DNA from 4 places in the Bacillus sp. GbtcB14 genome. Region 1 is predicted to be linked to each of the others. Evidence: riboswitches for the same ligand, from Rfam matches in the RefSeq annotation. Region 1 holds a riboswitch; each other region holds the start of a gene.

Region 1 (3,509 bases):
TGTCTAGCTCCACCTCCTAGCCCTTCATGTCTAAGAACCTTCCGCACGAGAAGATAAAAAGCGTCTTCTGTGCGAAAGAACCTTAGCCAACAGGGCTAAGCAGTCGGTTCCGCTTTTCTTTATTGTCCAGCTTCAGCGGCTAGATTGTTCGGTGGCTTCGCTTCTTCCTGCAAGGCAAAAAGCGCCTCTACGTCAGAAGCTCCATCCCCCTCGCAATCTGAACAAGCCGCTTGCGCTTTTCTTTTGCAAAAATAAACAGGAAACAACATGAAAATAACGAATATACTATATACTAAGTTAAAGGTTGTATAGTATATGGTGATCGGGTGATGACATATGATTTATGTAGAAAAAGTCATTATTGTAGAAGGTAAATCAGACAGAAGAAAGATTGAATCTATTATTCGTGAACCAGTGGAAATTGTCTGTACAAATGGTACAATTGGTTTGTCGAAAATGGATGAGCTCATTGATCAGTTTTTTGATAAGGAAGTGTATGTACTAGTGGATGCTGATGATGCTGGAGAAAAGTTAAGGAAACAATTTCGAAAAGAATTTCCGCAAGCAGAGCATATTTATATTGATCGCTCGTACCGAGAAGTGGCAACTGCGCCATCTTCACACTTAGCAAATGTATTATGGGGAGCTGACATTGACGTTTATACAGAATATTTACGGTAAGGAATGATAGAAGTGATTGATTGGACAGGAGCCGAAGCTACAGCCCTAATAGAGAACGAAGAAAAAACAGTGTTATATGTATATACTCCAATGTGTGGAACATGCCAATTAGCAAAAAAGATGTTAACAGTCGTTGAGATGACAATTGAAGACCTCCAAATTGGAATGTTAGATTTAAATTATGCTCCGCATTTAGCGAAAGAGTATGGAATCGAAAGTGTACCGTGTTTACTTGTTTTTGAAAATGGGACACTCATGAAGAAGATATATGCATTTCATTCGGTTGAATATTTATATACGGAATTAAAGTAGGCGGCAAAGTTTTTGCCGCCTCGACATATTTCTTGGGAAATATGTCGAGATGCAGGATGATTACAGTATTTGTCGAGCGAAAGTAACAGGATTGCTCTTTAGTGAGAGGGAATGGTATGTGTAATAGAAAGTGATATGAAGGATGTGATTTAGGATGAAATTATATTCTTTGCTGCAATCATTTGTAAATTACGCTAATGGTCAATATCATTTAGAGCCGCTTTTAAGACAAGGAGAAAAAACTGTTAATTTCCGCTTTGGAGATGAAAGTTGTTCGCTACAAATTTCAAGAGATTATATAGAGCTGCTACATGAGGAAAGAGGAACGGAGCAAATCGTTTGTGTAGATGAGGAAGATGTAAAACAATTGGTGAACGGCAATGTACGATTGCAAATGTTAATGAACGATGGACGTGTACAATATTCGGGAACGTATCGAACGATGCTATTAGTTGAATCGATGTTTCATATATGCAAGCCGATGTCAGTGGGTGCTTAAAAGTCTGAAGTTTCTTTTTTTACGAAAATTTCTGTTGACATGGTGTGTGGATATTGATACAATTCAATTCATAAAATATAGACAATTTCATAAATTACAAATCAGACGAAAATGTAATCTGATTTCTCTTATCAAGAGAGGTGGAGGGACTGTGCCCTGTGAAGCCCGGCAACCGTCAACTTATGTTGAAATGGTGCCAATTCCTGCAAAGCAAATGCTTTGAGAGATGAGAGAGAGGGATAATGTTGTTATATACGCATAAAAACCTTTCTGCTTCTCTAAAGCGGAAAGGTTTTTTTGTTGTTTGAATGTGGAGGACATTCAAATAATAAAAGTAATGATAATGGTGGACTACACGCATCAAAAATAAAAAATTGCGGAGTATGTTCAAACAAAAAGGGGTGAACATCATGATTTTATTAGAAAATGTAAAGAAAATATATAAAGCAAAAAGCGGTGATGTCACTGCTGTAGATAATGCCAATTTAAAAATAGACAAAGGCGAAATATTTGGTGTTATCGGATATAGTGGCGCTGGGAAAAGTTCGTTAATCAGATTATTCAATCAGCTAGAGAAACCAACTTCAGGCCAAATTACAATCGCAAATCGTGTCATTTCAGCTATTACAGGAAGTGAACTTCGTAAGGCAAGGCAAGAAATCGGAATGATTTTTCAGCATTTCAACTTACTTTGGTCACGAACTGTACGTGAAAATATCGAATTCCCACTTGAAATTGCAGGTGTTGATAAGGCGAAGAGAAGAAAACGTGTAGATGAGTTAATTCATCTTGTGGGATTAGAAGGAAGAGGAGACGCGTATCCATCTCAGCTGAGCGGAGGACAAAAGCAACGCGTTGGTATTGCAAGAGCATTAGCTAACAACCCACAAGTGCTTTTATGTGATGAAGCGACATCAGCTTTGGATCCAGAAACGACGGATCAAATTTTAGATTTATTATTAGATATTAATAAGCGTCTCGGTTTAACAATTGTACTCATTACACACGAGATGCACGTGATTCGAAAGATTTGTAATCGAGTGGCCGTAATGGAGAAAGGAAAGATTGTAGAAACGGGTCCAGTACTTGATGTATTCCGCAATCCACAGAAAGACATTACGAAACGATTTGTACAGCAGTTAACGGATTCTGAAGATACAAATGAAACGATTGAAAGTTTAATTGAAAAGTATCCAGATGGTAAAGTAGTTCGTTTGCAGTTTATCGGTGAAGCTGTAGAAAGACCAGTACTTCAAAGATTAATGCAACGCAGTGATATAGAAGTTAGCATTTTGCAAGGAAACATCGCCCAAACAAATAACGGCTCTTACGGTAGTTTAGTTGTTCATTTAAATGGTGAGGAAACAGCGATTCAGCAAGCAATAGAGGGAATACATCAAGATCAAGTAGAGCTGGAGGTGATTGCACATGGATAAGTTACTCACAAATGTCGATTGGAATCAAATGTTAGAAGCAACTGGTGAAACGTTATATATGACGGCAATCGCAGCTCTTGCCACATTTGTTTTAGGACTAATTTTAGGATTGTTACTCTTTATGACAGCGAAAGATAATTTATGGGAAAACAAAGCGATTAACACGGGGATTGGAGCATTCGTAAACATTTTCCGCTCGATACCGTTCATCATTTTAATCATTTTATTAATCCCATTCACAAAGATTCTGCTTGGAACAATTCTTGGAGCGAGTGCAGCACTTCCAGCTTTAATTATTGGAGCGGCACCGTTTTATGCAAGAATGGTTGAAATTGCGCTTCGTGAAATTGATAAAGGTGTAATTGAAGCTTCAAAAGCAATGGGAGCAAAAACAAGCACAATTATTTTGAAAGTGTTAATTCCAGAATCGTTACCAGCATTAGTATCTGGTATTACGGTTACGACAATTGCTTTAGTAGGCTATACAGCAATGGCGGGAGTTGTTGGTGCTGGTGGCCTTGGAACACTTGCTTATTTAGAAGGATTCCAGCGAGGAAATAACGATGTAACAATCGTTGCGA
Region 2 (3,509 bases), on a different contig from region 1:
AATTATCTCCGTTACTATCGAATCAACTTGTCGTAACGGTAGCTGCTGGCATTGGCCCATCTTATTTAGAAGAAAGACTTCCCGGGGGAACACCTGTCGCTTGGATTATGCCAAATACAGCTGCTGAAATTGGAAAGTCTATCTCCTTATATACAATGGGACGATCAGTAAACGAGATGCATCAAGAAACCCTGCAACTGCTTTTAAGAGGCATTGGTACTTCGCAACTTTGCACTGAAGAGGAAGTTCATCAGCTTACCGCAGTTACTGGAAGTGCACCAGCTTTCCTTTATTACTTTGCTGAAAGCTTAATTGAAGCAACAAAAAGTTATGGAGTCGATGAAGCGACTGCAAAACACCTTGTCATTCAAATGATTTCCGGCTCTGCTTCTATGCTTGAACAAACGCAAGATCCAGCTAACCTCCGCGAACAAGTAACAACACCAGGTGGTTCCACAGCTGAGGGTCTCAAAGCTTTATATGAATATAATTTTTCAGAGGCAATTCAAAAAGCAGTAGAAGCAACAAACAAAAAAGCTAGGGGGAAATAATATGAATTTAACAAGTTTAAAAGACTATACAACATTACATAACGGTGTAAAAATGCCGTGGTTCGGTTTAGGTGTTTTTAAAGTAGAAGATGGTTCAGAAGTAATTGAATCTGTAAAAGCAGCAATTAAAAATGGCTACCACAGCATTGATACTGCAGCAATTTATCAAAACGAAGAAGGCGTTGGACAAGCGATCCGTGAATCAGGTGTTGCACGTGAAGAATTATTTATCACATCAAAAGTATGGAATAGCGATCAAGGGTATGAAACAACACTTCAAGCATTTGAAACTACATTAGAGAAATTAGGTCTAGAATATTTAGATTTATATTTAGTACATTGGCCTGTAAAAGGGAAATATACTGAATCATGGAAAGCATTAGAAAAACTTTATAAAGATGGCCGTGTTCGTGCTATCGGTGTGAGTAATTTCCACATTCACCACTTACAAGACGTATTTGAAATTGCTGAAATTAAGCCAATGGTCAACCAAGTGGAATATCATCCACGTTTAGCACAGGAAGAGTTACACGCTTTCTGTAAAGAACATAATATCCAGCTTGAAGCTTGGTCACCATTAATGCAAGGACAGCTACTGGACAACTCAACATTACAAAACATTGCAACAAAATATAATAAATCAACTGCACAAATTATTTTACGCTGGGATTTACAAAATGAAGTTGTAACAATCCCTAAATCTATTAAAGAACATCGCATTATTGAAAATGCAAATATATTCGATTTTGAATTAAGTGCTGATGACATGAAAGCAATTCAAGCTCTAAATGAAGATCGTCGCGTTGGTCCAGACCCAGATAACTTTAACTTCTAGTAGAAAAACCACTGCCATATGCAGTGGTTTTTCTCATTAAAGAAAACTGAAAATTTAAACTATATTTCAATCGGTTGACACTTCATTATCCAAGGTGTAAGATTTTGAATTATCAAAGAAACACAAAAATTAATAAAATTTATTCGTTTACTCATTGTATCAAGAGAGGTGGAGGGACTGGCCCTTTGAAACCTCGGCAACAGGTTCATTTTGAACACTGTGCCACTTCCTGCAAGCTTTGTGCTTGAAAGATAGAATGAGGGACTTCGTTTATATACGGGTGCATAACTTGTACGTAAAAATCCCTCTTTCTCAATATGAAAAGAGGGATTTTTTATTTTTCATTTCCCTCATCATCATCCAAACTTAATTATTTAGGAGGAAAATCAAATGAAAAAGAAGTTTGTACCCGGTATTGCATCAGTTGTAGGAGTAAGTATTTTATTAACTGGTTGCGGTAGTTATAAAAACGAAGCAAGCGGAGCAAATGCAAAAGACGAGGCACCTAGTAAACAGGTTTTAAACTTATCTTCACCTACTGAAATACGAACAATGGATACAGCTCGTGCTACAGATACTGATTCTGGTCAAGTAATGAGAAACGTATTTGAAGGTTTGTATAATCTTGGTGAAGGTAACAAACCTGTCCCTGGCGTTGCAAAATCTCATGAAGTAAGTGGCGATAAAACGAAATACACATTCCATTTACGAGATTCAAAATGGTCAAACGGCACTCCTGTCACAGCGAAAGATTTTGTCTTCGCTTGGCAAAGAGCTGTCGATCCAGCAACAGCCTCTGAATATGCATTTCTATTCTTTGATATTAAAAACGCAACAAAAATTAACAACAAAGAACTTCCAGCCGATCAACTTGGTGTAAAAGCAATTGATGACCATACGTTTGAGGTAGAATTAGAACGCCCTGTTCCGTACTTTATTAGCTTAACAGCGTTCCCAACATTTCTACCAATTAACGAGGAATTCTTTAAATCACAAGGTGATAAATACGCTTTAGAAGACAATACAATCTTATACAACGGAGCTTTTACACTAAGCGATTGGAAGCATGAGCAAAGCTTTAAATTTAAGAAAAACCCTACCTATTGGGATAAAGATACTGTCAAACTGGAAGAAATCAATTTTAACGTCGTAAAAGAAAAATCTACAGAAGTAAATTTATTCGAATCAAAACAATTAGATCGTATCAAACTAACATCTGACTTCGTTGATAAATATAAAAAAGATGCTAACTTTAAAGAACGGCCAAACGTAGGGGTACAGTTTCTACGTATGAATCAACAAAACAAAGTACTTCAAAATGTTTCTGCACGCCAAGCAATCGATCAAACAATTGATCGAAAATCCTTTGTAAATACGTTATTAAATGACGGCTCTACACCAACCTCTAGTCTCGTGCCGAAAAACTTTGCAAAAGGACCTGACGGAACAGACTTCCGTGCTGCAAACGGCGATTTAACAAAGGTTGACACAAAATCTGCTCAAGAATTATGGAAAAAGGCAAAACAAGAACTTGGGTCTGAAAAAATAACGTTAGAACTATTAACAAGTGACGGTGACCTTGAAAAGAAAACTGGTGAATTCTTAAAAGGACAACTAGAAAAGAATTTAGATGGCTTAACAGTAAATATAAAGCCGCAACCACGTAAACAACAAGTTTCACTTTTATTAAAAGGTGACTACGAAATTGGAATTGACGGCTGGAGCCCTGACTTTGCGGATCCAATTACATTCCTTGAGCTATTTACAACGAATAACCCTTACAACTTAGATCATTACTCTAATAAGGAGTTTGATGAAACAATAGCAAAAGTGAAAACGACTTTAGCCGGTGATGAAAAAGCTCGCTGGGAAGCATTACTAGCATCCGAGAAAATATTATTTAAAGACTCCGTTATCGCTCCTCTTTACCAAAAAGGCGAATCTTATTTAGAACGTTCTTATGTGAAAGGGATTGTGCAAGTAGACTTTGCAGGTCAATTAAACTTCAAATGGGCAAAAATTGAAAAATAAAGCGAAACTTTAATCAGTGGTTTTTTCTTCATCCCCCACTGATGATTAGCCCACACCAATTGTTTTTTTAGCAAAACATATTAAAAGCAGAT
Region 3 (3,509 bases), on a different contig from region 1:
AGATATTAAATCGTCAACATTTTCAAGGCCGACGGATAACCGAAGTAATGAATTAGAAATCCCTCTTTCATCACGAGCTTCTTGTGACAGGGCTGCATGTGACATTTTAGCTGGGTAGGAAAGAATCGATTCGACAGCTCCTAAACTAACTGCAAAGACAGGTAATTTTACTTTTGATAAAAATTGGCGGAGTGCGTCTTCTGATTGTAAAGTGAAAGATAGGACAGCTCCGGCTGATGTAGCTTGTGAATGTTGAATATCAAATCCAAGATGTGTTTGTAAGCCAGGATAATAGACATTTTGAACTTTAGCGTGCTCTTGTAAATAGTGTGCAATTTTATTGGCGTTTGCAGCTGAATGCTCAAGACGTACATGCAATGTTTTTAGGCCGCGAAGTACGAGAGAACAGTCTTGAGGACCTAAAATAGCACCGAATGCATTTTGTAAAAATCCAAGTTTTTGAGCGAGTTCGGTATCTTTTACAACCGCTAATCCGGCAGTAACATCACTATGACCAGCAATGAATTTTGTGGCACTATGAAGAACGACATCGGCCCCAAGATCAAGTGGTTTCTGGAATAGTGGTGTCAAAAATGTATTATCAACAAAAGTAAGGGCGTCGATAGATTTTGCAAGTTTAGAAACTGCACGAATATCTGTCACTTTTAAAAGTGGATTAGAGGGCGTTTCCACATAAAAGAGTTTTGTATTTGGCTTAATGTTTTGCTTTATTTCTTCTAAATTGGTCATATCAACAAATGTATGTGAAACACCGTAACGGGAGAGAACTTCAGTTATAATTCGATAAGTGCCTCCATATACGTCTTCTGAAATGAGTACGTGATCGCCTTGTGAAAGAAGGAGGAATGCAGTAGAAATCGCTGCAATTCCTGATGCGAAGGCAAATCCTTTTGTTCCGCCTTCTAATAAAGCAATGATATCTTCAAGAGCTTCACGAGTTGGATTACCAGAGCGGCTATAATCATATTTTCCGAATGTATCTACATCAAATTGGTGGAATGTTGATGTGTTATAGATGGGAACGTTAACAGCTCCTGTTTGCGAGTCGTGTTTATATTGGTTGTGCAGTAAGAGTGTATCTATAGAATAACTCATATTCTTACACCTTCTTTTACAAGTTTAATGGCTTGCTTTAAGTCTTGAATCAAATCGTTACTATTTTCAATACCAACGGAAAATCGTAGAAGACGATTACATACACCGTTTGCTGTTCTGATTTCTTCTGGGATATCAGCATGTGTTTGCGTTGCTGGATACGTCATTAGACTTTCAACACCACCAAGACTTTCAGCAAATGTAATTAAGGATAAAGATTGTAAGAAGGGATTAATCCATGTTTCATCTTTCAGACGAAATGAGATCATGCCGCCTCTTCCAGGATAAAATACATCTGTCACCCCGTCTTCATTATTTAAATAAGCAACAACTGCTTTTGCATTTTCTTCATGTTGTCTCATGCGAAGCGCTAACGTTTTCATACCGCGAATTAATAGCCATGAGTCAAATGGGCTTAAAACCGCACCAGAGGCATTATGATAATGAGCGATTTCCTCACAAAGTTCCGTTCCTTTTGCAACGACAAGACCGCTTAGTACATCGTTATGTCCTCCTAAATATTTTGTGGCGCTATGAAGCACAATGTCGGCACCTTCTGTTAATGGCTGCTGTATATAAGGCGTATAAAATGTGTTGTCTACAATAAGAAGTAGTCCGTGTCTTTTCGCTACGGTTGCGACAGCGGCAATATCGGTAACTTGCATTAATGGGTTAGTCGGAGTTTCTATGAAAATAGCCTTCGTTTCAGTTGTGATAGCTTTCTCAATTTGTTTAATAGATTGTGTATTTACGTATCTACATCGAACGTTCCACTTTTTTTCATGCTCAGAAAATAATCGATAAGTGCCCCCGTATAAATCTTCGGATACAATAAGTTCGTCTCCAGAACGGAATAGGGAAAGGACGAGGAGAACAGCTGCCATCCCTGAACTACAGGCATAACCTTGTTCACCGTATTCTAAGTCTGCGATTGCCTGCTCTAACAGGCCGCGAGTTGGATTTCCAGTTCGTGAATAGTCAAAACCAGTAGATTTACCAATTCCTTCGTGACGATAAGCAGTTGAGAAATAAACAGGTGGATTAACAGTTCCTGTTGTAGTTTCGCTCCGGTTTCCGATTTGTGCTAGTTTTGTTTCAATAGTTGACATTTAAAAATTCCTCCTTTTTAAATTAACAATTAAGTGAATGTAAAATAAAAAAAGCCTTCTAAGAAGAAGGCTTTCGGTTTGAATAGAGTCTTCTTCTCATCTGTCAAATCTTTCACAATTTGCTGGAATTAGCACCTTATTAACAAATGTTAATGGTTGCTGAGGCGTCATAGGGCCAGTCCCTCTACCTCTCTAGATAAGAATGTTCGTATGAAATTTTATTATGTTTTTAACTTTACAACAAAAGATAATTGAATTGCAACTTTATTTTAAATAATTTTTATTTTTCCGCAAGTGTCATTGACTTTTGTATTTGTGCATGCTAAATTTATTAAAAAATTAACAAACATTGTTAAAAGGGGAACGTATTTCCTTTTAGCTACATAAATAAAATAATAAAGACAAACTCTTATTGAGAGCGGTGGAGGGAAAGGCCCTGTGAAACCCGGCAACCTTCAAACGAAATGTTTGAAACGGTGCTAATACCTGCAAAACGAATGTTTTGCATGATAAGAGGAGGATCGATTATGTCCCCCTCTTCAAAGTGAAGAGGGGGTTTTTATATTGATAGAAATGAGGGAGATTTGTGAAATTACTAGATTTATTATCAAAAGGAATTGTAATAGGTGATGGCGCGGTTGGAACTTTATTACATTCACATGGCTTGCAAAGTAGTTTTGAAGAATTGAATATATCTGATCCAGATTTAATTATATCGATTCATAAGCAATATGTAGCTGCTGGGGCAGATGTGATTCAAACAAATACGTACGGAGCAAATGAAGCAAAATTACGTATGTATGGCTTAGAGAATCAAGTTGTTCAAATTAATAAAGCGGCAGTGAAGATTGCGAAAGCATCTGTTACAGATAGAAATGCAATTTTAGGAACAATTGGTGGTATGAAACATATCGGAGCTGTTACGACAACTGATATGGAGCGAGAATTTATGTTACTGGAACAGGCGAGTGCATTACTAGAAGAACAGGTTGATGGACTGTTATTAGAGACTTTTTATGATGAGTTTGAATTACTTCATGCTGTTCAGGTGTTACGAAAACAAACGAATATTCCAATTGTAGCTCAGTTAGCGTTACATGAGGCAGGTACGACTCAAAATGGAAATGATGTAAATGAAATATTAAAACAGCTTTTAGATTACGGTGCAAATGTTGTTGGATTGAACTGCCAACTAGGGCCACTTCACATGACGGAAGCTTTTAAAATGATATCGATTCCTCAAAATGGCTACTTGTCAGCATATCCAAATGCAGGTCTCCCGAA
Region 4 (3,509 bases), on a different contig from region 1:
ACGTTTTGTAGCGATAGCTAATGCTGGTTCGCCAGAAGAGTTTCCTATAAATGAAAGTGTTACGATTTCTCCGGTTCTTTGTAGTTCTTTTTGTACCTCTTCTGGAATTTTAGCTGCAAATGCACTATTTACGAATTTCTTCGTTGTTATATGTTGTGGATTGGTGAAAATATCTTTCACAGTCCCACTTTCGATTACTGCTCCATGTTCCATAACAGCAACTCGGTCACATATACGCTGGATGACATTCATTTCATGTGTAATTAATAAAATTGTAATCCCGATTTCTTCATTAATCTTTAATAACAAATCAAGGATAGATTCAGTTGTTTCGGGGTCTAAAGCACTCGTTGCTTCGTCACTTAATAACACTTCAGGTTCATGAGATAGTGCACGAGCGATTGCTACACGTTGTTTTTGGCCGCCAGAAAGTTCACTTGGATATGAATCTTTTCGATTAAAAAGATCAACGATACGTAGATACTTTTCTACCCTTTTTTCAATTTCATTTTTGGGAAGCCCCGATAGGCGTAAAGGTAATGCAATATTTTCATAAACGGTAACGGTTTTAAGTAAGTTGAACCCTTGAAAAATCATTCCAATTTTTTGTCTCGCTTTTGCTAATTCTTTTGTCGACAGTGTAGTTAAATCTTTCTCGTTTACGATAATATTTCCTGTCGTTGGTTTTTCTAATAAATTTACACATCGAATTAATGTACTTTTACCAGCGCCACTATATCCAATGATTCCAAATACTTCGCCCTTTTTTACTTGAAGGGAAGTAGGTTTAAGAGCTTCTACATTCCCTTTTTTTGTTGTAAATACTTTGGATACATTTTTTAATTCAATCATTATCGTCAGCTCCTACCAAGATGGTAAAACTGAACCATCAAATTTTTTCTCGATAAATTCTTTTACTTCTTTAGATTGATAGGCTTTCTTTAATTTATTTACAACAGCATCATCTTTATTTTCAGTACGAACAACGACCCAGTTCACATATGGTGAATCTTTTCCCTCACGGAAGATAGAATCTTTCGCAGGGCTTAATTTTGCACCTAATGCAAAGTTTGTATTAATTGCAGCTGCTTTCACTTCACTTAGTTGTGTCGGTAATTGAGATGCCTCTAATTCAACAATCTTTAAATTCTTTGGATTTTCAATTACATCTTTCGCAGTCGCTTTTTCTGTAGCCTTTGGATCCACTTTTAAAACACCTGCTTTTTCAAATAGTTTTAAAGCTCGAAGTTCATTCGTTGGATCATTTGGTACAGCGATTGCGTCGCCCTCTTTTAAGTCTTTTACATCTTTTATGTCTTTAGAATATACGCCCATAGGGAATGTAACTGTTGAAAATACTTCCGTTAATTTCATATTACGTTCAGCTTTAAATACGTCTAAATAAGATTTCGTTTGATAGCTATTTACATCAAGACTTTTTTCATCTAGGGATACGTTTGGTGCTACATAATCATTAAATACCTTTACATCAATTTCGAGCCCATCTTTCGCTGCTACTTCTTTTACCTTTTCAAAAATTTGTTCATGTGGTCCACCTGTTACACCGACAGTAATCTTTTTCTCATCTAATGTTTTTACCTCTTTGTCAGAATTAGCACCACATGCACCTAGCAATAATACCGCTCCACTTACAATGCTCAATAATACCTTTTTCATCTATAATTCCTCCTTCATATACGTTACAAAATAAAAAGCACCTCTCAAAATAAGAGAGGTGCCGAATAGACAAAATAGGTTCCTCTCTTATCTTCCAAAACGAAAACTCGTTTTGCAGGAATTAGCACCTTAGCTTATACGTCATAAGCTCGGTTGCCGGGCATCATCGGGCCAGTCCCTCCGCCACTCTTGATAAGAGTATGTGTATGTAGTTTTTTAATATGGTACTAATAGTAAATCTTACAAAAAGAATTGTCAATGCTATTTTCTGAATATATTTTATTTTAAGGTAATCGAAACGTTACCTTTTTTATGCCCGTTTTCTACATACATATGGGCTTCAGCAATCTCTTCTAATCGGTAAGTTCTATCAATAACAGGCTTTAAATTTTCTGTTTCAGTTAGTTTTTTTAGTAGAAACATATCTTCTTTACTGACCTTTGCCATCATGCCATTAACAGATACATATACACCCGTAGGCGTTAATGCTTTTTTTCCAAGGGATCTTTTATGTTTTCCAACAGCATCAAATATAACATCATAGTATTCGCCCCGCTTAGTAAAATCTTCTTTCGTATAATCAATTACTTTATCAGCTCCTAAAGATTGCACTAGTGCAAAATTTGAATGACTACAAACAGCTGTAACGGTTGCACCGAAATATTTAGCAAGTTGTACGGCAGCTGTTCCTACTGATCCAGATGCGCCATATATTAGCACTTGTTGCCCCCTTTTTATACGGGCCTTTCGTAGGAAGTGTAGTGCCGAAGTTCCGCCAAAGGGAATAATTGCTGCTTCCTCATACGTTACATTGGTAGGTTTTAATGCTATTAATCCACTTTCATGTATACATGTATATTCTGCATAACCACCGACATTAAGCTCTGTTAATGCAAAAATTTGATCTCCTTTTTTAAATTGAGTTACATCTGTTCCTATTTCTTCGATTTCACCGGATAACTCTACACCGAGTATAGGCTTTCTCGGTTTTCTAAAACCTAATATGATCCGCATAGGAATCCAAAATAAGAGAGGGCTATTAAAGCTGCGCATTCTACAATCTCCAGTCGTTACACTTGTTGAGTGAATTCTAACTAATACTTCATTCTTTTTGGGAGTAGGCTTCGCTACATCCTGAAGTTTGAGAACATTAGGTGGTCCATACTTTGTGCAAATTATTGCTTTCATAATGACCTCCTGAAATGAGTTGTTATTACATCATATTTAACTAGTTCTTTAAAAATGTTGCTATGAGAGGAATAAAGTTAAATAGGGAGATTAAAAATTATATAGATTTCAGAGAGAAATAGATGATATCCTTTGGGGAAGGAGGGGGAATTATGAAAAAACTTATTTTAACTTCTAGTCTAGTATTTGCGGTTATGTTAGGTGCAGGATGTAGTAATGAGAAAACAGCAAAGACGGATGAACCGAAAAAAGAATCAGTTCAAAAAGAAAAGGAATTAGCCGCGAAGGATGTTTTCACGAAAACGAACGAAGCTTTTAAAAATGAAGAACATGTAACGATGACATATGATGTAGGGATAAAAGCTGAGGGAACAGAGATGGATATATTAAAGGCTAAGATGCAATTAGAGCCAAAGACAAAGAATTCTCGTTCTGAAATGAATGTTTCTGGTACGGATATTGTAGTATATACTGTGGATGGTAAAGTTGCAGGTCAGGTGAAAAATCCTGCTACAGGAGAAGTTATATCTGTACCAGAGGAGCAATTAAATGCTGGTGGGATGAAAGCAACTCAAGATATTATAGATAATTTAGAAGTGCCAGCAGTAGTGTTAGATAAAATGAAGATGGAGAAAAGCGGAGAT

What was found. Region 1 has a riboswitch for S-adenosylmethionine ahead of KVT31_RS13095 (methionine ABC transporter ATP-binding protein). Riboswitches for the same ligand answer to the same signal wherever they lie in the genome.
Region 2: another riboswitch for S-adenosylmethionine. It lies ahead of KVT31_RS24890 (peptide ABC transporter substrate-binding protein); the one in region 1 lies ahead of KVT31_RS13095 (methionine ABC transporter ATP-binding protein).
Region 3: another riboswitch for S-adenosylmethionine. It lies ahead of metI (cystathionine gamma-synthase/O-acetylhomoserine thiolyase); the one in region 1 lies ahead of KVT31_RS13095 (methionine ABC transporter ATP-binding protein).
Region 4: another riboswitch for S-adenosylmethionine. It lies ahead of KVT31_RS24785 (MetQ/NlpA family ABC transporter substrate-binding protein); the one in region 1 lies ahead of KVT31_RS13095 (methionine ABC transporter ATP-binding protein).

The regions. Positions count from the first base shown of each region.
Region 1 covers NZ_JAGXJT010000004.1:91,163-94,671, reverse strand. Annotated here, with positions in the region: gene KVT31_RS13115 (hypothetical protein) at 1-47, opposite strand, end outside; gene KVT31_RS13110 (toprim domain-containing protein) at 337-681, shown strand; gene KVT31_RS13105 (thioredoxin family protein) at 685-993, shown strand; gene KVT31_RS13100 (hypothetical protein) at 1,148-1,492, shown strand; SAM riboswitch class I at 1,618-1,725, shown strand; gene KVT31_RS13095 (methionine ABC transporter ATP-binding protein) at 1,903-2,928, shown strand; gene KVT31_RS13090 (methionine ABC transporter permease) at 2,921-3,509, shown strand, end outside.
Region 2 covers NZ_JAGXJT010000012.1:51,648-55,156, reverse strand. Annotated here, with positions in the region: gene proC (pyrroline-5-carboxylate reductase) at 1-551, shown strand, start outside; gene KVT31_RS24895 (aldo/keto reductase) at 553-1,386, shown strand; SAM riboswitch class I at 1,540-1,644, shown strand; gene KVT31_RS24890 (peptide ABC transporter substrate-binding protein) at 1,777-3,417, shown strand.
Region 3 covers NZ_JAGXJT010000001.1:410,017-413,525, forward strand. Annotated here, with positions in the region: gene metC (cystathionine beta-lyase) at 1-1,116, opposite strand, end outside; gene metI (cystathionine gamma-synthase/O-acetylhomoserine thiolyase) at 1,113-2,225, opposite strand; SAM riboswitch class I at 2,319-2,428, opposite strand; SAM riboswitch class I at 2,632-2,741, shown strand; gene KVT31_RS02175 (bifunctional homocysteine S-methyltransferase/methylenetetrahydrofolate reductase) at 2,812-3,509, shown strand, end outside.
Region 4 covers NZ_JAGXJT010000012.1:29,839-33,347, forward strand. Annotated here, with positions in the region: gene KVT31_RS24780 (methionine ABC transporter ATP-binding protein) at 1-852, opposite strand, end outside; gene KVT31_RS24785 (MetQ/NlpA family ABC transporter substrate-binding protein) at 865-1,677, opposite strand; SAM riboswitch class I at 1,762-1,876, opposite strand; gene KVT31_RS24790 (NAD(P)-dependent alcohol dehydrogenase) at 1,957-2,865, opposite strand; gene KVT31_RS24795 (hypothetical protein) at 3,018-3,509, shown strand, end outside.